Paludibaculum fermentans: one gene and its partner. The main gene of each other region encodes a partner of the protein of the gene in region 2 in a complex. Links are inferred from orthologs where the notes say so. Each region holds a gene or a part of one and is shown on either strand. Other genes may lie near its edges. The genes, in order: dnaB and dnaG.

Evidence for each region.
Region 1: the proteins of dnaG (region 2) and dnaB are in contact, whole or in part, in a crystal structure (PDB 2R6A), measured with the Geobacillus stearothermophilus proteins. The link is inferred for Paludibaculum fermentans from one-to-one orthologs. Residues at the interface, in WP_049624496.1 of Geobacillus stearothermophilus: Lys456, Leu457, Leu458, Pro459, Ala460, Asn463, Ala464, Leu467, Leu535, Leu536, Ile537, Ala538, Gln544, Glu545, Asp548, Tyr549, His552; in WP_033016901.1 of Geobacillus stearothermophilus: Ser13, Glu15, Ala16, Gln18, Glu91, Leu92, Asp94, Ala95, Val96, Pro97, Thr98, Ala99, Ala100, Asn101, Tyr104, Tyr105, Ile108.

Annotation. Positions count from the first base shown.
Region 1 is NZ_CP063849.1:7,580,170-7,590,844, forward strand. What follows is about bases 3,325-6,169. They hold dnaB (replicative DNA helicase), read right to left. Parts: upstream 5,518-6,169; coding sequence 4,132-5,517; downstream 3,325-4,131. Other genes in these bases: IRI77_RS30025 (sugar ABC transporter ATP-binding protein), read right to left, coding at 3,325-3,620; IRI77_RS30030 (SRPBCC family protein), read left to right, coding at 3,683-4,129; IRI77_RS30040 (hypothetical protein), read right to left, coding at 5,823-6,169. Outside these bases: IRI77_RS30010 (ATP-dependent Clp protease ATP-binding subunit), read right to left, coding at 1-347; IRI77_RS30015 (ABC transporter ATP-binding protein), read right to left, coding at 471-1,190; IRI77_RS30020 (ABC transporter permease), read right to left, coding at 1,222-2,145; more of IRI77_RS30025, read right to left, coding at 2,142-3,324; more of IRI77_RS30040, read right to left, coding at 6,170-6,362; IRI77_RS30045 (Dps family protein), read left to right, coding at 6,477-6,878; IRI77_RS30050 (efflux RND transporter permease subunit), read right to left, coding at 7,034-10,675. UniProt on the Escherichia coli protein: The main replicative DNA helicase, it participates in initiation and elongation during chromosome replication. Travels ahead of the DNA replisome, separating dsDNA into templates for DNA synthesis.
Region 2 is NZ_CP063849.1:3,736,340-3,747,156, forward strand. Bases 7,831-10,817 are described here. They hold dnaG (DNA primase), read left to right. Parts: upstream 7,831-8,443; coding sequence 8,444-10,192; downstream 10,193-10,817. Other genes in these bases: IRI77_RS14605 (glycosyltransferase family 2 protein), read left to right, coding at 7,831-8,418; rpoD (RNA polymerase sigma factor RpoD), read left to right, coding at 10,273-10,817. Also shown: IRI77_RS14575 (ROK family transcriptional regulator), read right to left, coding at 1-798; IRI77_RS14580 (alpha-L-fucosidase), read right to left, coding at 1,115-2,887; IRI77_RS14585 (hypothetical protein), read left to right, coding at 2,989-3,858; IRI77_RS14590 (glycosyltransferase family 39 protein), read left to right, coding at 3,996-5,456; IRI77_RS14595 (NAD-dependent epimerase/dehydratase family protein), read left to right, coding at 5,520-6,590; IRI77_RS14600 (NAD-dependent epimerase/dehydratase family protein), read left to right, coding at 6,587-7,654; more of IRI77_RS14605, read left to right, coding at 7,651-7,830. UniProt on the Escherichia coli protein: RNA polymerase that catalyzes the synthesis of short RNA molecules used as primers for DNA polymerase during DNA replication.

The DNA of each region.
Region 1 (10,675 bases), 3.8 Mb from region 2 along the record:
TCTTCGCGGAGCAAGCCCAGCAGAAGATGCTCAGTCCCGATGTGCTTGTGCCCCAGGCGTTCGGCTTCTTCCGCCGCATACGCCAGGACGTGTTTGCATTCCGTGCTCAGCGGAAGGTCGACCGACGTCGATACCTTCTCCCGGACAGTCGTCTGCGCCTCGATCTGCTTGCGGATCGACTCGATGTTCGCCTGCGACCGCAAAAAGCGATTCGCCAGCGGCTTGTCTTCCCGCAGCAGCCCGAGCAGCAGATGTTCCGTCTCAATGTACGGGCTGCCGAACTGGCTGGCCTCATAGCGCGCGAAGAAGATTACTCTCCGCGCCTTTTCTGTATAGCGTTCAAACATAGGTTTGCGCCTCTCGTGGAGCCCGGGACTCGGACGGAGATGCCCCTGGCTTCCCAGCACCGGCGCGACCAGAGCCGATGCGTCTATCCCGCGCGCCGGTCTGCAGCGCGCCCTGTCCTAATTCTAAGATGCCGGAGGGGTCGCCTGCGCACCCAGATTCCGTATTTTCCCGCCCCGCAGTTCCAGAACCTTCGTTGCGCGCTCCGCGTAAGCTGGATTGTGGGTCACATATAGGGTCGTTAATCTACGCCGCTCGTGGACCTCCTCGATCAATTCCATGATCATGTTACCGGTCCGCTCATCCAGGTTTCCCGTCGGTTCATCCGCCAAAAGCAGCTTAGGACCGGCCACCAAGGCCCGCGCCAGGACGACTCGCTGCTGCTCTCCGCCGGATAGCTCTCCCGCCAGGTGATGGCCCCTGGCCGCCAGCCCGACCTCGGAAAGCAACTCCTGCGCCTGCTCCGCCGCACCTTTCCGCTCGCCCCGGATCAGCAGCGGCATCATGACATTTTCCAGGGCCGTGAACTCCGGCAGCAGCGTGTTCATCTGCCAGACGAACCCAATGGCCCGGTTCCGCAGGTTGGCCAACCCGCCCTCATCCAGTCCTTCCGTGGCCTGGCCATCCACCCGGATTGTTCCCTCGCTCGGCGCATCCAGCAGCCCTAAGAGGTGCAGCAGCGTGGACTTACCCGTCCCGCTCTCTCCGGTCAGCGCCACCCGGTCGCCCGCCTCCAGCCGCAGGTCCAGCCCCGCGAAGACCGTCAGCTCCGCCGGGCCGCTATGGTACCGCTTGCCCAGTCCGCGCGCCTCCAAAGGCGGCACGTTCTCACCGTGTTTGGCCATTTGTCACTTTAAATTCTATCGGATAGCCGGCCTACGCGGCCATTTTCCGTTTGCGCAGCTCATCCAGCACCACCGCCAGAATAATGACCGCCCCGATAATCGCCTGCTGCAGGTAAGGCGAGATCCCCAGCAGGTCGCTGCCATTCGACAACAGCCCCATGATGTAGGCGCCGATCAGCGTGCCCACGACGGACCCTTCGCCGCCCCGCAGAGACCCGCCCCCAATCACCACCGCCGCAATTGCCTGCAGCTCATAGCCTTGGCCCGCCGTCGGCTGCCCCGTCATCAGCCGCGAAGTCTCGATCATGCCCGCCAGCCCGGTCAGCAAGCCGCCCGCTGCATAGATCGTCGTCACATGGAACGACACGGGGATTCCCGCATAAAACGCCGCATCCGGATTCGACCCGATCGCAAACCCATAGCGGCCCATCCGGGTATGCTCCAGCAATATGTGGACCCCCGCCGCACACACAAACAGCACGTACAGCACGAACGGAATGTGCAGCATCGCCCCCTCGCCCAGGAAGGCGAAGTCCTTTGGCATGTTCTGGATAGGCAGCCCGCCCGAAATGATCAGGCCCAGCCCGCGATAGATGCCCAGCGTGCCCAGCGTGGCGATGAATGGATTGATCCGGAGTTTCGTCACCAGCAGGCCGTTGACCGTCCCGCACGCCACCCCCGCCAGCAATCCCACCGCGATGCCCACCAGGATGGGCTGGCCCTGCGCCATGGTCATGGCCCCCAGCAACCCGCACAACGCCATAATCGAACCCACACTCAGATCGATGCCGCCCGCGATGATAATCATCGTCATCCCCAGGGCCATGATGTTGATCACCGCGGTCTGCCGGATCACCGCCGCCAGGTTCACGGCCGTCATAAAGTGCGGAGTCGCCGCCGACAGCCCGGCAAACAGCAGAATCAGCGAAATAAACGGCAACAGGCGCTCGATCATGCCACTCGCTCCGTCCCGCCGCCACCCAGGGCGGCATGGCGCAGAATCTCCTCCTGGGTAGTCTGGCCCGGCAGTTCGGCCACGATCCGGCCCTGCCGCATCACCAGGATCCGGTCGGCCAACTGCAACAGCTCCGGCAGCTCGGAGCTCACCATCAGTACGGCCGCTCCGCCCCGCGCCAGCTCGTCGATCAGCCGGAAGACCTCGATCTTCGCCCCGATATCGATGCCGCGCGTCGGTTCGTCGAACAGAATGATGTTCGCGCCCCGTGTCATCCAGCGGGCAATGACCACCTTCTGCTGGTTGCCGCCGCTCAGTTTGCCGGCCAACTGTCCGGGCGAGGCGGACTTCAAATTCAACCGCGTTGACTGCCCGGCCACCACTGCCTCCTCCTGCGCATGATTCAGGAAGCCGAATCTCGACACCCGCTCCAGCGACGCCATCAGCATGTTCTGCGCGACCGGTAAGCCAACCGCCAGTCCATTCTTCTGCCGGTCTTCCGGAATCAAAGCCATTCCAACCCGCACGGCGTCGCGCGGCGAGCGGATCCGCACCGGCTGCCCCTGCACGCTAACCGTGCCCGCATCAATGGGATCCACGCCGAAGATCGCCCGGCACAGCTCCGTCCGGCCCGCGCCGATCAGCCCCGCCAGCCCCACCACCTCGCCCGCGTGCAGCCTGAACGAAACACCGCACAACACACCGCGCCGTTCCAGGCCCTCCACGCGCAGCATCTCCTGGCCCGGCGGCAGCGACGCCCGCTGGTAGACCGCCTCAAACGGGCGCCCCACCATGTGCCGGATCAGCTCCTCCGTAGTGGTGCCCCCCAGCTCGCCCGTAAACACCGTCTCCCCATCGCGCAACACTGTGACGCGATCCCCCAGTTCCCTCAACTCGTCCATGCGATGCGTAATGTAGATGATGCTGGTGCCGCGGTCGCGCATCTCGCGCACAATGCGGAACACCTCCGCCGACTCCGCGTGCGACAGCGACGACGTCGGCTCATCGAAGATCAGCAGCGACGACCCGTGCGCGATCGCCCGCAGGATCTCCACCAGTTGCCGGCCCGCCGGGCCCAGCCGCTGCACCGTCCAGTCCGCTTGCAACGGGAAGTGGTGCTGCTCGATCAGGCGCCGGGCGTCCTCCACGGCTTTCCGCCGGTGGATCAGTCCGAACGGGGCAGCCGGTTCGCGGCCCAGGTAAATGTTCTCGGCCACCGTCAGGTGCGGGGCCAGCAGGCTCTCCTGGTGCACCATCGACACCCCGGCCCTCTGTGACTCCGCCGGGTTCGCGAAGCGCATCGCCTGGCCCTGCCACTCCAGCGTCCCGGCATCCGGCCGCTGCAGCCCGGCCAGGATCTTCATCAGAGTGGACTTGCCCGCGCCGTTCTCGCCCAGCAGCAGATGCACCTCACCGCGCCGTACCTCGAGGTTGCCGTCCCTCAGGGCCACGACGCCCCCAAACCTCTTTTGCATCCCTCTGACCTGGAGAACCATCTCGGTAGTGCCGCTCACGCGAACTACACAGCTTATCAGCCATGCCCGAATACGTTCACTCGTCCGTCTTCCAGACCTCCGTCGAGCGGCTCTTCGCCTTTCACGAGGCCCCCGACGCCTTGCAGCGCCTCATGCCGCCCTGGCAGCCCGCCGAAGTGATTTCGCGCGCAGGCGGACTCTCAGTCGGCGCACGGGTTGAGCTGGAGTTGAAGTTGGGCCCGTTCCGGCTGCGTTGGGTGGCGCGCCATACGGAATTTGTGCGCAACCGCCTGTTTGCGGACATCCAGGAGTCAGGCCCGTTCCGCCGCTGGAGCCATCGCCACGAGTTCGCGCCCGAAGGCGCAGCGGCCCGCCTCACCGATCGCGTCGAGTTCTCACTGCCCGGCGGCCGTCTGGTGGATTTCTTGGGAGCGGCCATCGCCCGCCACCAACTCCGCCGCCTGTTTGCCTACCGTCACGCGGTCACGAAACAGGCGTGCGAGGGCTGAGTTTACTCGCCGTGGTCGTCGTCGAACGAATCGGCCGCGTTCTCAAACTTCGTGTAGTTGTGCAGGAACACCAGCGGGACCTTGCCCGTCGGGCCGTTACGTTGCTTGGCCAGGATCAGCTCCGCCACGCCGCGCAGGTCTTCGCGGTCTTTCTGGTAGACTTCCGGCCGGAAAATGAACGCCACCATGTCGGCGTCCTGCTCAATCGAACCCGATTCGCGCAGGTCGGCCAGCTGCGGCCGGTGGTCTCCAATGCGCTGTTCCGGAGCGCGGCTCAACTGCGACAACACCAGGAACGGCACTTCCAGATCCTTCGACATCAGCTTCATGCCGCGCGACAGGGCGCCCACTTCCTGCACGCGGTTCGAGTTGCGGCCCAGCGACGGAGCCGGCATCAGTTGCAGGTAGTCCACCACCACCAGGCCCAGGTCGTTCGACGCCCGCAGCTTGCGCAGCTTGGCGTTGATGTCCATCAGCGTTGTGCTCGACGTATCGTCGATAAAGATCGGCGCTTCATACAGATCGGCCGCCGCCATACCCAGCCGGGCGCGCTCTTCGCGGTCCAGGTAGCCCGACCGGAAACGCTGCTGGTCCACCCGGCCCAGGGAACAGATGAGGCGGGTCAGCAGCGACTGCTTCGACATTTCCATCGAGAAGACGGCGACCGCCTTCGGATTCTTCTTGTTCGTGGCCACATGCAGCGCGACATTCAAAGCCAGGGCAGTCTTGCCCATGGCGGGACGGGCGGCGAGGATGATCAGTTCGCCCGGCCGCATACCGCCGGTCATCTCATCGAACTTGATGAAGCCCGTGCTGACGCCCTGCACGCGCCGGCCGGGGTCCAGAAACGCGTTGACGCCGCCCTCTTCGCTGTCGAAAACCTGCTGCGCGCTCAGCAGCGAGTCCTTCGCCCGTGCTTCGCCCAGCTTCAGCAGCCCTTCCTCGGCATGCGAGAGAATCAGGGCCGGATCGTCCTCCGCCAGCATGCAGCGCTGGATCGTCTCCTGCGCCGAATAGATCAACTGCCGCAGCAGGCTCTTGTCGCGGACGATCGCGATGTAGCTCTCGATGTGGAAGATTTCCGGCAGGCCCTCGTCCAGCGATGAGAGGTAAGTGAGGCCATCCACCGCTTCCAGTTCGGAGTGCCGCATTAGCTCATTCGCCACGGTGACGCGGTCAATGCGCTCTTCCCGATTGTTCAAGTCCATCATTCGCTGGAAGATGCGGCGGTGCTTGTCCAGCGAGAAATCATCCGGCGACAGGCTGGCGGCGGCCGTGATGAACGTGTTGCTGTTGATCAGGATCGAGCCTAGAACCATCCGCTCGGCGTACACATTGGACGGCAGGCCCCGCTCGAAGGACTGGTCAGTTTTCGAAGGCTGTGACATCGTGGAACGTTTCCCAATGTCGCAGTCCACGGCTGCTCTTTCAACTAGTATTTCGGCGCCGGTTTGTGGTGCGCCGCTCAAACCTGTGAGTATCCTGTGGACATCCGCCGGTGCTCAGGAACGGGCGCAACAGGATTGAATTCCGAAGCCGGCATCGGCTAAGCTAATAGTGTCGACGTATGAACGGAGCGGCTAAACGCCGTGGCGTCGATCCCGCCGGGTGACCGGCCCCCACCCAAGTGTGGGGATACTCAAGAGGACCGATTAGGACTAACGGAAAGAGGCTCCCAGCCCGGGGGCCTCTTTCATTTGGGCACCCGGATCGCTTTATTGTTCAAAACATTGAACAGGATGACCGGGAAGCCGATCGGCTTCAGCTTGGGCCGGTTGGCTAGGTGCTCAGGATCGCGGACATAGGCGCTCTGGACAACGAGATTGACGCGCCCACTGCGCGACGATCGGCTGGCCACGAAATAGATCTCGTATTCCAGCCGGGCGCCAGTCCGCTTGTCGACGATTTCGATCGTAAAGAAGTTGCCCTTGCCGGAGTGGTAGACCTTGCGCCCGCACAGGCCTCTGACGATGTCCGGCAGTTGATGCGAAAGCTCGTAGCGCTGGAAGTCGAAAACGCGCGTTTCACGATCGTCGCGATAGCACAGGTTCGGATCCGGACATTCACCGGCCTTGATGCCCCGCGTGAAGCAGTGCATGGAGAAGATCACGTCGACGGTATAGCAACGCGCGGGCTTGCCGCCTTTAGCTTCCTGCGCATAGGTGATAGTGGCCGGATGGAGGTGGCTTAGATCATGCTCCTCCCCTCCGTGCCGGAATGGACGCCAGATCACCAAGCGTCATCCCTGACAGCACCCGCCGAGAACATGCGTACTCGCTCAGTCTAGTTCACAACGGTATTCGACCTGCAACTTGCAAATGACTTGCAATATCCAATAGGGAGAGCTATGGAAACCTTAAACATCGTCCTGAAACGCGAACTGGCCCTGTTGCTCCGTACGTGGAACTACCACTGGAACGTAGAGGGCCCTCTTTTCCCGAGCCTCCACAAACTCTTTGAGGCTCAGTACGACGAACTCCAGGAACTGGTCGACGAGGTGGCTGAGCGGATCCGCTCACTCGGTGGCGTGGCTCCCATGCAGGTCAGCCTCGATCTCACCACCGCTGAAAGCACCAGCCACATGCTGGATGCCCTGGCCGATGCTCACGAAAGCCTCAGCGCGCAGATGCGCACCGAATGGGTGCCCGCACTGAGCGAAGCAGGCGATATCGGGACGGCCGATCTGCTCACCCGCGCTCTCCAGCTCCACGACAAGGCTGCCTGGATGCTGCGCTCCACCGCAAAATAAAGTTTGCTTCTGTTGTTCCCTGGCTCGCGTACCGAGGTCTAATCCAGGCAAGGGGTCTCACCTTCGGTTCTTTCGTTCCTAAGGTACGTACCGCTAAGTGGGATCAGTCGGGACCGGTGTTCCTGGAACGGCGCCGGTCCCAAACCGTTTTCTGCCTAGTGCAGTTCCACCTTGTTGGCTTCCAGCGTCGTGCCCAGCACCTGCTGCAGCCGCGCCACCGCCTTATTCCTCAACAGGAACGAGCCCACCAGCCGGCGCCTTGTATCCAGCAGTTCGTTCTGCCGGGTTAGCACCAGGAAGTTCGTACTCTCCCCCGTCTGGAACAGCCGGATCTCGCTGTCCATCTTCTCCGCGGCGGCCTTTTCCGCGGCGCGGGCCGCTTCCATCCGCTGGCGCGCCGTTTCCAGCGCCTGCAGTGAATTCCGCACCTGGGCCGAAATGCCCTGTTCCAACTGCATCCGCGTAAGCTTCAGCCGCTTCTCCGTGATCGCGGTCTGCTCATACTGCGCTTCCGCCGTACGATTGCGAGGCGACCATTCAATGCTCAAACCCGCCTGCACGGACTGGTAGTTGCCGCTGAACAGGTTCGACAGCCCTTGTCCATAGCCGCCCACGAAGGACGCCGGAACCGAGCCGCCCAGGCTGATCGCCGGCAGCGGCGGCAGCCCCGCGACCGCGGAAAGGTCATTGACCCGTCCAAACAGCGGAGAGAACGCCGCCGCGAATCCACCGCTCGACGTCGCTGGCACCGTGCCCGCTAAACCCGAATTGATGTAGTTCGCGTTCAGGTTCACCTGCGGCTTCGTGCCGCTGCGCGCCAGATCCTTCTGGACGTCGTTCTGCTGGGTCCGCAGCTCCAGCGACCGCAGTTCCGTCCGCTTCTCCAGCGCAATGGTCATGGCCTGCTTCAGGTCGTCGATGGGCGTCTCCAGCGTAGTGCGCTCCGAGGGCATCAGCCGGTCGTTCCACAACGGATCGTTGCGGTCCGGCGTGAGGATCACCTTCAGTTCGTTCTCCGCGCTGGTCACAATGCCGATCGCCGTGACGTAGTTGTCGATGCGCCGTTGCAGCTCCGCTTCCGAAGCCGCCAGTTCCACCGGAGCCAGCGTGCCCGCCGAAATCTGCCGCTGGTTGCGCTCATGCTGGTCGCGCGCCAACCGCACGCCATCGGCCGCCACCACGGCGTCTTCAATCGAAGCCGCCAGATCCCAGTACGCCGCTTGCGTGCGCGCAATCACGTCGATCACCCGGGTCTCGAAATCCGTCTCCGACTGCTGCTTCTGCTTCGCCCGGATCTTCAGCACGGCCCGGTCGTTGTCCAGGTCCCGGTAACGCCACAGCGGCATCGAGAACCCGGCCGTCAGCCGCGACGTGAAGTTCGGATTCAGCGAGACGAACGGGTTGTTCGTGCTCTGCCGCTGGTTGTCGAAATCCACATGGAACGACAGGCCCTGCCATGGAGTCTTCTGCTTCACCGACAGGTTGTTGGTCAGGTAGTGCTCGCTCACCTTGCCGTTCGCCGCCGCCAGGCTGCTGGCCGCCGGCGAGTTGTTCGCCTGTATGGAGGGCGCGAACAGCACCACGGAATCGAAAGCGCCGCGAGCGCCCTTCAGGCCCGCCACCGAAGTCGCCACCGTAGTGCGCTCCAGTTCGATTTCCAGGTTGTTCTTCAGCGCCATTTGCACGGCTTCCTGCAGCGACAGGGGATGCTGTGTGCCGCTGACGCCGACGCGCTCGGCCTTGGAGACTTCTTCCAGGATCTTCGTCATCTCCGCGTTCTGCGGGAACGTCAGATCCTGCGGCTTCTGCTGCGCGCGCAGCGGAGCCGCCCCGATCAGCAGCAGGATCAGCAGCATCGCCGTGACGGGCTGGATCACTTCCTTGCGCCGCGTACGGCGCTTGAAGAACTCGCCCATGTCGTCAAACAACGTATAGGCCACGGGCGTGACCACCAGCGTCAAAATCAACGCCATGGCCTGGCCGCCGATCACGACGATGGCCACCGTGCGGCGTGTACCAGCGCCGGCGCCCGAGCCGAAGGCCAGCGGCAGCATGCCCGCGATCAGCGCCGCCGTCGTCATCAGGATCGGCCGCAACCGGTCGTCGCAGCCGCGGAAGACCGCCTCCAGGCGAGGCACGCCTTCGCGCCGCAACCCCTTGATGTGGTCCACCTGCAGAATCGAGTTCTTCTTCACGATGCCGAACAACACCAGGATGCCCAGCGAGGTGTACACCACCGAAAAGTTCTCGCCCGCCAGGAACAGGCTCAACAAAGCAAACGGAATGGACAGCGGCAGGCTGAGCAGAATCGTAATCGGATCCACAAAGCTCTCGTAGTTCGCCGCCAGAATCATGTACATGAACACGATGGACAGCAGGAAAGCGAACAGGAAGTTCGTCACCGCCTTGCCCAGTTCCTTCGACCGGCCCACCGCCCCGTGCCGGTACTCCGGCGGCAGGTTCATCTTGACCATCTCCTCGCTCACCGTGTTCAACAGGTCGCTCAGCGCCAGGCCCTTGTTCAGACTGCCCTGGATCAGCACGCGCCGCTGGCGGTTCCAGCGGTCGATCGACGTCGGACCCGTACCCAGTTCCATCGAAGCCACGTTCGAGATGGGCACATTGCCCAGCGTCGCCGATGGCACGAACAGCCGCTCCAACGCCTGCTGGGAGTTGCGGAACGGCTTCGAGACGCGCAGCAGCACGTCATAACGGTCGTCCCCTTCGCGATAGGTCGTCACCTGGTCGTCGCCGCCCACCAGCACGCGCATCGCGTTCGCCACCTGGGCCACGTTCACATTCAGGTCAGCCGCCTTGTCGCGATTGATCTGCACCCGCACTTCCGGCTTGCCGGACTCATAGGTCAGTTCCAGATCGGCCATGCCCGGAATCGAATTCAGCTTCGTCATCAGCCGCTTGGCGTACTGCTCCAGCTTGCCGAGGTCCGGACCTTGGATGGAGTACATGAAGTCGCGATCCGCGCCGCCCGAAATTAGCGACGGCAACTGGACGCCCACGATCAGGTCCTTATACTTCTTCAGCTTGTCGCGAGTCATGTCCATCAGCACGCGCTGGCTCTCCTTGCGCTTGTTGGTATCCACGAGCTCGACGATGATCGACCCGCGATCCACCTGACGGCGCTGATCCGCGCCCACCGTGGTGAGCAGGTCGCGCACGCCCGGCAACACCTGGATGTCCTTCTCGATCTGCGCCATTACCTGCGTGGTGCCCTCCAGCGAACTGCCCACCGGCATGCGCACCGAGACTTCGAACTCGCTCTGGTCCTCGACAGGCAGAAAATCCACACCCATGCGGCTCATCATCGGACCCGTCGAAAGCACCACCAGCACCGAAACGACGACGATCACCCAGCGGTGGCGCAGCGACCACGCCAGCATCTCGTGATACGGCATCGACATGTACTTGTGGAAGAAGCCGGATTTCGTGTCGTGATCCTTCTTGCCCAGGCGCAGGAACCGTGAACACAACATCGGCGTCAGCGTGAAGCTCACCAGCAGCGAGATGCCGATCGCAAACGCCGCCGTGTAGCCGAAACTCGACATGAACCGGCCCACGATGCCGGGCATCAGCGCGATCGGGATGAAGATGATGATCAGGCTCAACGTGGTCGCCATGACCGCCAGGCCAATCTCCCGCGTGCCGTGCACCGCGGCCTCCATCGCCGACATGTTCTTCTCTTCCATGTAGCGGAAGATATTCTCCAGCACGACGATAGCGTCGTCGATCACGATGCCCACCACCAGTGTCAACGCCAGCATGGTGATCTGGTTCAGAGT
Region 2 (10,817 bases):
CCAGCACCCCTGGCGCCCGCAACGGCAATTGGGTCCATTCGGGTCGACGATCATGTGACCGAACTCCGCCGCGAACCGCCCATCGTATCCCCGATAGACCTCCCGGCCCAGAATCAGCCCTGCCCCGACGCCGATCGCGCCGATCTCCAGGAACACAAAATTCTGCAGTCCCGCGATCTCCTCCGCGCTCAGCCACAGATCCGCCAGCGCTCCGAGATTGCAGTCGTTGTCGGCCGTGACCGGCACCCCCACCACGTCCTGAATCGCCGTCGCCAGCGGGAAGCCGGCATACTCCGGCAGCGCCGGCAGCCACAAAACCTCACCCGTCTCAGCATTGATGAGACCGGGAACGCTTACACCCACGTGCTGGAAGAATCCGGACGCCCCATGAATCGACTTCGCCGCCAGCATCCGCACGAACTTCTGCGGCGTGGAAGGCGTGGGAAAGGTGATGACTTTCTGCGCATGCCCGCTCAATCCGGCGTACGCCAGCGATGTGGACCCGGCCCGGATACTGATTCCCAACACGCGGAATCCATCGTCGTTGAGGGACAGATGGATCGGCACGCGGCCGCGCTTGCTGGGCTCGGCCTGCTTTTCCTTCACCATGCCCATGAGCACGAGTTCATCGACGATTTCGCTGATGTTGCTGCGGGAGATGCCCGTCTGCGCCGACAGATCGGCCCTCGAGATGGGCTGATGCAGCCGGATCAGGTTCAGAATGATGCGCCGGTTTACGTCACGCACCGTGGAAGGCGTGGCGGTCTGCACGAGCAATGCGGGGCTGGCGGGTTTCACGCGGGATTCCTTAACTCAACAATCAAATAGATTGTACTGTCTAGAAACTATAAGCAATCGAGCGGAGGTTTTGTGCGCCGGGTCCGCACAGCCGCCGGCCGGACCTTCGTGCGCCACACTGCGCACAACGATCCTCCGGCTCCTGCGGGATGACGGCAATTCGGCGTCATGCGCCGTGGCAAGACTTATCAATTCCAACAATAGGACCCCGTTCGAACTAGTTACAGCTGTATCAGATTACTATCGCACGGCGCTACAGGGAGGACGTTCTTTCGATCCGCCAACCGCCGGCATTCAGCCGCCCGGATCACCGGTCTCACTCCACCATGCGATGGCCGGCCGGGCTGAGTTCCAGGGCCTGGAAGAAAATCAGGTTGTGCCCGGTGTCAGCGGCAGGCTGGAGTTTCACTGTCAGCGGACCGGTCTTCGGCAGGCGCACCCGCCCCAGGTCGATGGTCTTGTACTCATAGCCCTCCCCTGTACCGGAAACCGTGCCGCGCACCGTCTGCCCTCCAATGTTCACCACGAAACCGGCTCCATTCGATTCCGCGCGCGCGGAGTAGCGGATCCGGACCTCATACTCGCCAGCCTGGCTCACCAGCAGTTGCCATGTGGCGGAATCCGCCGGCCCGGTCCATTTGGCGATGTGGAACTTCCCGCTGCGGTTGAACCTCTTCACCGCCTTGCCGGAAGTGACAGCAGCGAGATAGTCGAGATCGAATCCGACATCGCTACCCTGCACCACGATCAACGGCTCCGCGCGCGGAGCCCCGTCCAGTTCCAGCGCAATCACGGTATCGTTCTGATCCAGGGGCTCGGCCGGCAGCTTGACCAGCGGAACCCCGCCTTCCCGGCTGAGCGCCAGCTTCTGCGAGGGCGCGGCCAGCGGATACGCGGCCTTTACCGTATTCGTCAGTCCCTGGACACGCAGAATTCCGTCGGCCGGCCAGCTGAATACGTGCAGGAAGACCTTGTTACCCTTCACCGTGCTCCGGCCCCAGGGCTGCGCGGTCAGCGGGCTGGCGACGGTGCCGTAGATGCTCTCGCCGTTGATCTGCATCCACGCCCCCACCGCCTTGAGCGTGGCCACACTGGGCGACGGGATCGTACCATCGGCCATCGGTCCTATATTCAGAAGGTAATTCCCGCCCTTGCCGACGATCTCCACCATGCGATGGATCACTTCACCTGGAGTCTTCCACTGCTGGTCGAACTTGCTGTAGCCCCAAGTGGTGTTCATCGTCTGGGGCGTCTCCCAGTCCTCCTGCAGCCCGCCGTTCGGCATGCCGTTGTCGTTCATGTTCTGGTAGTCGCCCATCAGGTCGGCGCCATAGTCGCCCACCCGCCCATTGATCAGGCAGTTCGGCTGCAACTCGTGGACTATGTCGATGAACTGCTGTGTGTGCTGCGGAGTGTCCATGCCGCGGTCGAACCACACCAGGTGGATCGGGCCGTAGCGCGAGAGCAGCTCTCGCAGTTGCGGCTTCGACTTCTCGTCCAGATAGCGCTCGAAATTCTTCTTGGTCCGGTCGTAGTCCCAGTTGTTGCCGAACCCGTCTGGATGATCCCAATCTTCCCGGTGCGAATAGTAGACGCCAAACCGGATCCCCGCCTTCTGGCAGGCGGCGGAAAGCTCCTGCACCGGATCGCGATCGAACTTTGCCCAGTCCAGCAGGTTGTATTTGGAAACCGTCGAGCGGTACATGGCGAACCCGTCGTGGTGCTTGGCGGTCAGCACCAGATACTTCATGCCCGTAGCCTTGGCCAGCGCGACCCATGCCTCCGCGTCAAACTTCACGGGCTTCATGCCGCGCGCCGTTTCCCGGTAGTCGGCTACGGGAATGTTGAAGCGCTGCATGATCCACTCGGCCTCCGTCCCCACCGGCACCTTTTGGCCCTTATACTCCCCGGCGAAGGCGGAGTAAGGACCCCAGTGGATGAACATTCCAAATTTGTCGTGCCGGAACCATTCCATGCGCTGATCTTGAGTCGGCGCGGGCTTCGATTGCGCGGCGGCGGAGGCGGCGAGGCAGAGCAGGAGCGCCACGCCGCGTCCGGTGCGGGCTGGACCGGATTGTCGTTTGGTCATTCGCGCACAGTATATCCGGCTCCGGGGCATGGCATGGCCGGTGACGGGCCACCTCGACACCGGACCGCGTATTGCTTAGCATGAGTGGATCGGAGGTGATCATGACATTCTGTACAGGTTGCGGGACGCCGGTGGAAGGAAACTTCTGCCAGAAGTGCGGGCAGGCCGTGGCTCAACCGGCTCAACCACCCGCCGGCTTCGGACAACCAGCCGCCCCGCCGCCACCGGCCGGCTTTGGACAGCAACCGGCGCCGCCGCCAGCTGGATTCGGTCAGCAAACTCCACCTCCCGCCGCGGGTGCGAAGAAAGGCATGGGGCCTCTCGGCTGGGTGCTCATCGGGCTGGGCGCGTTCTGCCTGCTGATCGGTGTCGTGGTCGTCGGCGCCGGATTCTTCTTCGCGCACAAAGTCAAGGAAGCGGGCATCGACTCGGAACTGGCACAAAAGAACCCCGCGCTGGCCGCAGCCAAGGTCATGGCTGCCCTCAACCCCGACGTCGAAGTCGTCCGTGTGGATGACGAGAAGGGCACGCTCACCATCCGCGAGAAGAAGTCCGGCAAGACCATTACCATGAATGCGGACGACGTCAAGAACGGCAAGATCACCTTCTCCGACGACAGCACCGGCGAGAAGGTCTCCATCGGCTCCGGAACCGATGTCCGGTTGCCGTCGTGGATCCCTGAATATCCCGGCTCCAAACCCGAGGGCACGATGGCGGCTAGCGGCAATCACGGCGAAGGCGGCATGGCCCACTTCACCACCAGCGACTCTGTCACCAAGGTTCTCGGCTTCTATCAGGACGAATTGAAGGGCGCCGGCTTCAAAATCACCTCCAACGTCAGCGGAGACTCCGGCGACTCGAAAGGCGGCCTGATCACCGCTGAAAACACGAGCACGAAACATACTGTCCTGGTAACTGTGGGTTCCAGCGACAAGGGCACCGAAGTTGCTCTCACTTACGGCAGCAGGTAGGCCCTCCTTCCAGCCGGGTTGCGGGGCGCCCCCGCCCGGCTTTATCTTGGTGCGCGGTGCCTGAGGCGTCCCAAGACCGGATACGGCAACTGATCCTGGAAGGTCCGGCGGAACCGGGCGTCTGGGCTGCGCGTTCCATGCTCGGCCTGATCCTGCTGATTACCTCTTTCTTAGGCGTCTGGCAGGCGAAGACCAAACCGTTCTGGTTCGACGAGATTCTAACCATTGAGGTCAGCAGCCTGCCCTCACCGGAACTGCGCTGGCAGGCCCTGTACGCTGGCTGCGATGGCATGCCGCCCGGCTACTACTGGATCAATGCCATGGCCGCCCGCCTGCCCTTCGATGACCACATTCGATGGCGCGGCCCCGAACTGCTGGGCTGGCTTCTGGCCTTGACCGGGGTCTATCACTTCACCGCCGCTGTGTGCGGCCGCAGCGCGGGTCTGGCCGCGGTGCTGCTGCTCGCCCTCACCCCCGTGTCCTCCTACGCCTGGGAGGCGAGGCCCTACGCGCTGCTGCTGGGCGTTCTCGCCTGGGCGGCGGCATCCTGGCAGAGGGCGGAACGCCACTGGGGCTGGATCGCCGCGCTGGCCGCGCTGCTCGCCACCGCCACCAACCTGCACTACCTGGCGCCCTTGTCTGTGGTCTGCTTCGCCTTGGCGGAGACGGCCGTCAGCCTCGCGGAACGCAGGCTGCGTTGGCGCATCTGGGCGGCTTTCGCGGCCGCGGCCATCCCCACGCTGCTCGCCTTGCCCCTGCTCATCAAAATGAAGGCGGACTTCGGAGCCCGCTTCTGGGCCCGCCCGGAGCTGGGTGGACTGCCCTACTACTACGGCAATCTGCTGGGATTCCCGCTGGCCGTTGTCCTGGTCCTTCTACCGTTCGGGCTCCCTTACCTGCTCCGTTCGATTCTGAAGGAGAACCCGGCGTCACCCCGCCGGCACGCGCTCTTTCTGACCATGTGCCTGCTGCTGCTTCCGGTCTTGAGCCTCCTCTTCACCCTGGCCACGCACGGCGGCTTCAACGAGCGCTACACCATGCCCATGGTGATCGGCTACGCGGCGGCCATCCCGCTGCTGCTGGCATGGAGGCCCGGCGGTCTGGCGAGAGGCTTCACCCTCAGTCTGCTCCTGGCGTTCCTCGTCCTGTCTGGTCGGGAGGCGTCAAGACTGGCGGCGGAACCGCCCGCCCAACTGGCGGGAGAATCGGGAACAGCCCTGACCGCCCTGCGCTCGGCTCCGGAAGGACTCCTGCTGATCAACAACCCGCTCGATTTCCTGGCAGGCTGGTACTACGCCAATCCGGCGCAGCGGGCGCGGCTCGCCTACATCGGCGACACGGAAGCGGCCTACCGTCTCGGCCGCACGGACGGGGCAGTCCGTCTGTTGCTGGCCTTGCGTCAGTTCTACCCCGTGCCGGTCAGGACTTTTGAGGAGTTCCTGCCGGACCACCGGGAGTTCACCATGTTCTCCAGCGGACCGCCCCACCTGCAGTGGCAACCTTCTCGATTGAAAGAACTTGGCTGGAAGATCGAACTCTTCGCCTCACCGGTTCCCGGCCGCCTTGACCGCGTGCGGGCCCCGCAGCCAGGTTCGTAGCATGATGGAAGAGACGAGTTACGCCGATGGAAGGGGTGCCCGCGATTTGAGGAAGCATTTGGTATGAGTCAACCGTGCGTACTGGTGACAGGCTCCTGCGGCCTGATTGGATCGGAAGTGGCCGTGTATTTCGCCCGGCAGGGCTTTCACGTGGCCGGCATCGACAGCAACCACCGCGCCGTCTTCTTCGGCCCGGAAGGGGACACCAGTTGGGTGCTGGACCGCCTGCGGAGGGAGATCCCGGGCTACCGCCACGAGGCCCTCGACATCCGCGACCGCGACCGGCTCCTCGCCTTCATGGGCGAACTCCGCCCCGATCTCATCATCCACACCGCCGCCCAGCCCTCGCACGACCGCGCCGCCGCCATCCCCTTCCTCGATTTTGAAGTCAACGCCCTCGGCACCCTCCACCTGCTCGAGGCCGCCCGTCAGCACTGCCCGGAGTCGCCCTTCATCCATATGTCCACAAATAAGGTATATGGAGACCGGCCGAACACCATCGCCTTGCAGGAACTGGAAACCCGCTGGGACTACGCCGATCCCGCCTACGAGCACGGCATTGCCGAGGACTTCTCCATCGACCAGAGCAAACACTCCATCTTCGGAGCCTCCAAGGTCGCCGGCGACGTCATGGTCCAGGAGTACGGACGCTACTTCGGCATGCCTACCTGCTGCCTGCGCGGCGGCTGCCTCACCGGCCCAAACCACAGCGGCGTCGAACTCCACGGCTTTCTCAGCTACCTCGTGAAGTGCAATTTGGAGGAGCGCGAATACCGCGTCTTCGGCTACAAGGGCAAGCAGGTCCGCGACAACATCCACTCCGAGGATGTCGCCCGGTTTATGTTCGAATTCTGGAAGGCGCCGCGCGTGGCCGAGGTTTATAATCTCGGCGGCGGCAAGGACAACGCCTGCTCCGTCATGGAAGCCTTCCAGCTCGCTGGGAACGTCACCGGCAAACCCATGCACTGGCGCTATGTGGACGAGAATCGCATCGGTGACCACATCTGCTACTACAGCGACCTGCGGAAGATGCGGGCTCACTATCCGGCCTGGAGCATCACCAAACCGCTGCCCGCCATCTTCGAGGAGATCGCAGGAAGCTGGCAGGAGAGACTGAAAACCGCGGCACTATGAAGATCCTGATCACCGGCATCTGCGGCTTTGTCGGCAGTACCCTCGCTCGCACGCTGCTGGCCTGCGTCGAAGGATTCCAGATCATCGGCATCGACAACTTAATGCGGCCGGGCGCCGAAACGAACCGCCAGTCGCTCAAGAGCCTGGGTATCGAATTTGTCCATGGCGACATCCGTTCAGCCAGCGATCTCGCCGGCTTGCCCGCGGCCGACTGGATCATTGATGCCGCCGCTAATCCCAGCGTTCTGGCCGGTGTGGCGGGCGGCGGCAGCAGCCGCCAGTTGTTCGAACACAATCTGGCCGGCCTCGGCAACGTATTGGAGTACGCCAAGGTGCACCGCGCCGGACTGCTGCTGCTCAGCACCAGCCGCGTCTACTCCATCCCCGCCCTGGCCACCCTGCCCTTGAAGGTGGAAGGAGATGGCTTCGTTCTCGACGATACCCGGCCCCTCCCCGCGGGCGTCACCGCGGAAGGCATCGACACCGCCTTCGCCACCACCGCGCCCATCTCGCTCTATGGCGCGACCAAACTCGCCTCGGAAATCATGGCCCTCGAATACGGCGCCGCCTTCGACTTCCCAGTCTGGATCACACGCTGCGGCGTTCTCGCCGGGGCCGGCCAGTTCGGCACGCCAGACCAGGGCATCTTCGCTTACTGGATCAACGCCCACCTCCGCCGCCGCCCCCTGCGCTACATCGGCTTCGAAGGACTCGGCCGCCAGGTGCGCGACGCGTTCCACCCCTCTGACCTCGCGGCGCTCCTCCTGGCGCAGATGCGCTCTACCCGCGACGGCGGCCAACGCATCTACACGGCCGGCGGCGGACCGCGCAACGCATGGTCTCTTGCTCGTCTGAACAGCTGGTGCGACGGCCGTTTCGGAACCCACACACCCGCGGCCGACCCGCGCCCCCGTCCCTATGACATACCGTGGGTCGTGATGAGCAATGCGGATGTCCAGCGTGATTTTGCGTGGAGTCCGGCGCTGGGTCTCGATGCCATTGCCGCGGAGATCGCCGCGCATGCCGGGCAACACCCGCAGTGGCTGGAACTGAGCGGACTATGAAGACGCCCGCGCCCGAAAAGCGGAGCCCGCTGAAACTGCTGTCCGTAGTCATCCCGGCGCACAACGAGGAGGGCTGCGTCGCCCTCACGGTGGAACACCTGCACGTTGAATTGCGCGGCAACGGCATTCCCCACGAAATCGTGGTCGTCGACGACGGCTCAACCGACACCACGTGGGCCGTCCTGCAAGGATTGGTGCCGCGCATCGCCGAATTGCGTCCCGTTCAGAACAAAGGCGAACACGGCTTCGGGCGCGCCATCACCTTCGGCTTCGATCACATTCAGGGCGATGCGGTGGTGGTCATGATGGCCGACGAATCCGACGATGCCCGCGACGTCGTCCGCTATTGGAGCCTGCTCGGCGAAGGCTGGGACGCCGTGTTCGGCTCGCGCTTCGTCAAGGGCGGAGCGGTCATCGACTACCCCTGGCTCAAGCTGTCCATCAACCGCATGGCCAACTTCTTCATCCGGATTCTCTTCAACATCCCGCTCAACGACACCACCAACGCCTTCAAGGCCTACCGCCGCGAAGTCATCGAAGGCTGCCGGCCCTTCCTGTCGCCGCACTTCAATCTCACCGTGGAACTGCCGCTGAAGACCATCGTGCGTGGCTACTCGTGGACCGTCATGCCCATCTCCTGGCGCAACCGGCGCTTTGGCGAGTCCAAGCTTAAGATCAAGGAGATGGGCAGCCGTTACCTGTTCATCGCCCTCTACTGCTGGCTGGAAAAGTACTTCAGCCGCGGAGACTACCGCGCGCGATAATGGAAATACTGTCTAGTCTCGTACCGTGAACAAAGAACTCGTCGATCAGGTGAAGTCGGCAGTAGACATCGTTCAGGTGGTGCGCGAGTACGTACCCAGCCTGAAGCGCAGCGGCGCGGGCACGCGTTACATCGGACTTTGCCCCTTCCATACGGAGAAGACCCCCTCGTTCTCCGTCCACGGCACCCACCAGTTCTACAAGTGCTTCGGCTGCGGAGCCGGTGGCGACGTCTTCAAGTTCGTCCAGGAGATGGAACGGCTTACCTTCTGGGAGTCGCTGAAATACCTGGCCGAACGCAACGGCATCCCCCTGCCCAAACGGTCCGACCTGGCCGACGAAGAGGCGAAGAAGCGCGGCGCGGTCTACGAGATGAACGAGATCGCCGTCAAGGTCTACCAGGACCTGCTCTTCTCGCCTGCAGGGCAGGAGGCGCGCGCCTATCTGAAGCACCGCGGCCTTTCCCAGGCCATCGCCGAAGAGTTCAATCTCGGTCTCTCTGAGCGCGGCGGCCAGATGCTGGTGAAGATCTTCGAGAAACAGGGCTTCACGCACACTGAGATGGAATCCAGCGGCCTCATCCGGGTACGCAATGAAGGTACCGGCCACTATGACGTCTTCCGCGGCCGGCTCATGTTCCCCATCCACTCCGAGACCGGCAAGGTCATCGGCTTCGGCGCCCGTGCCCTGGCCGAAGGCGACGAGCCCAAATACCTCAATTCGGGCGACTCGGATGTCTACCAGAAGCGCAGCGTTCTCTACAACCTCAACCGCGCGCGCAAGCCCATCCAGGAAGCCGGCTTCAGCATTCTGGTAGAAGGGTATATGGATGTGATCGGAGTGTATGCGGCCGGAGTGCGCAATGTCGTCGCCTCCTGTGGCACCGCGCTCACCAACTTCCAGGTGCGCAGCCTTCGCCGCCATGCCGGCGAAGTGGTGCTGAACTTCGACCCCGACAACGCCGGAGCCAACGCGGCCGAGAAATCCATCCCGATCCTCCTCGAAGAGGGCGTCCGCCTCCGCGTGCTCTCCCTCACCGGCGGACTCGATCCTGACGAATACATCAAGGCCAACGGCGCCGCAGCCTACGGGGACGCCCTGCGCGGCGCGCGCGGCTACTTCCATTGGCTGGCCGACCGCGCCCGCACCCGCCTCGATCTCCACACGCCCGAGGGCCGCGTCGCCGCCTTCCAGTTCCTGCTGCCCGCCATCCAGAAGATGCCGGACAAGCTCGACCGCCTCGCTGTCGCCAACGATGTGGCGGAGTACCTCAAAATGGAACCCGGCATCGTACTCGATGAATTCCGGAAGGCTGCGGCGGAAAAGCGCGGCCGTGTGACCAGGCGAGAAGAGAACACCCCCGACGCCAACGAGGTCCTCCTGCTCCATGCCCTGCTGGGCAACCCGGAGGCCCGCGACGAGATCGTGCCCGTCCTGCGCGGCCTCTCCGTCGTAACAAAGTTCCGTTCGGCTCGTATATTCGAAGTGATTCTTCAACTGGTGGCGGAAGGCGTGAGTCCTTCCTACTCGTCGGTGGAGGCCCGCCTGGGCGAGCCCGACAAGGCTCTATTGGTGTCGCTGGTGTTTGCCGATGATACCCTGAGCCAGAACTTCACTACGGAGCAGGCCGTGGCCTGCGTGCGGCAACTGGCCTTCGGAGAACGCGATGTCCATCTGGCCGAACTGCGGCAGCGCATCAAAGATGCCGAGAGATCGGGCAATATGGAGGAAGCCCTGCATTTGATGGAAGAGCTCAACGCCTTGAAACGATCGTGACGCGGACCGCACAACTCATCGGACGCGCTGTTGTACTATGAGTGAGACGTATAGGCAAGGGGATTACTGGCGAGGTTTCCGTGGCAACGGAAGAACGATATAGCCGCTTTCAAAAACTCATCAGCATGGGCAAGGAAAAAGGCTACGTTCTCTATGACGACGTTTCCGAAGTCCTTCCCGAGGATCTGAACACCGGTCCAGAGCTCGATGACCTGCTGGCTGGGCTCGACGAGGCCGGCGTCGACCTGCTGGAAGAGCCGAAGCTCGACCTGGACAAGAAGGGCGAAGACGCCGATGAGTTCGCGGAAGCGGACCTCATCCAGGAAAGCTCTGAGAAGACCAATGACCCTGTTCGCATGTACTTGCGCGAAATGGGCACCGTTTCGCTGCTCACCCGCGAGGGCGAGATCGAACTGGCCCGCCGCATCGAACACGGCCAGAAGATGGTCGTGCGCGCTCTGTCCCGCTCGCCCCTGGTCGTCCGGGAAGTGCTCGAAATCGCCCGCGAGGTCGAAGAGGGCAAGCTCAGTCTGCGCGATGTTCTCTCCTTACCCGATCTACTGACAACCGATGAAGAGTTGGAGAAGTTCCGCGTCGATTTTCTGGCGGCTGTGGAAGAAATCGC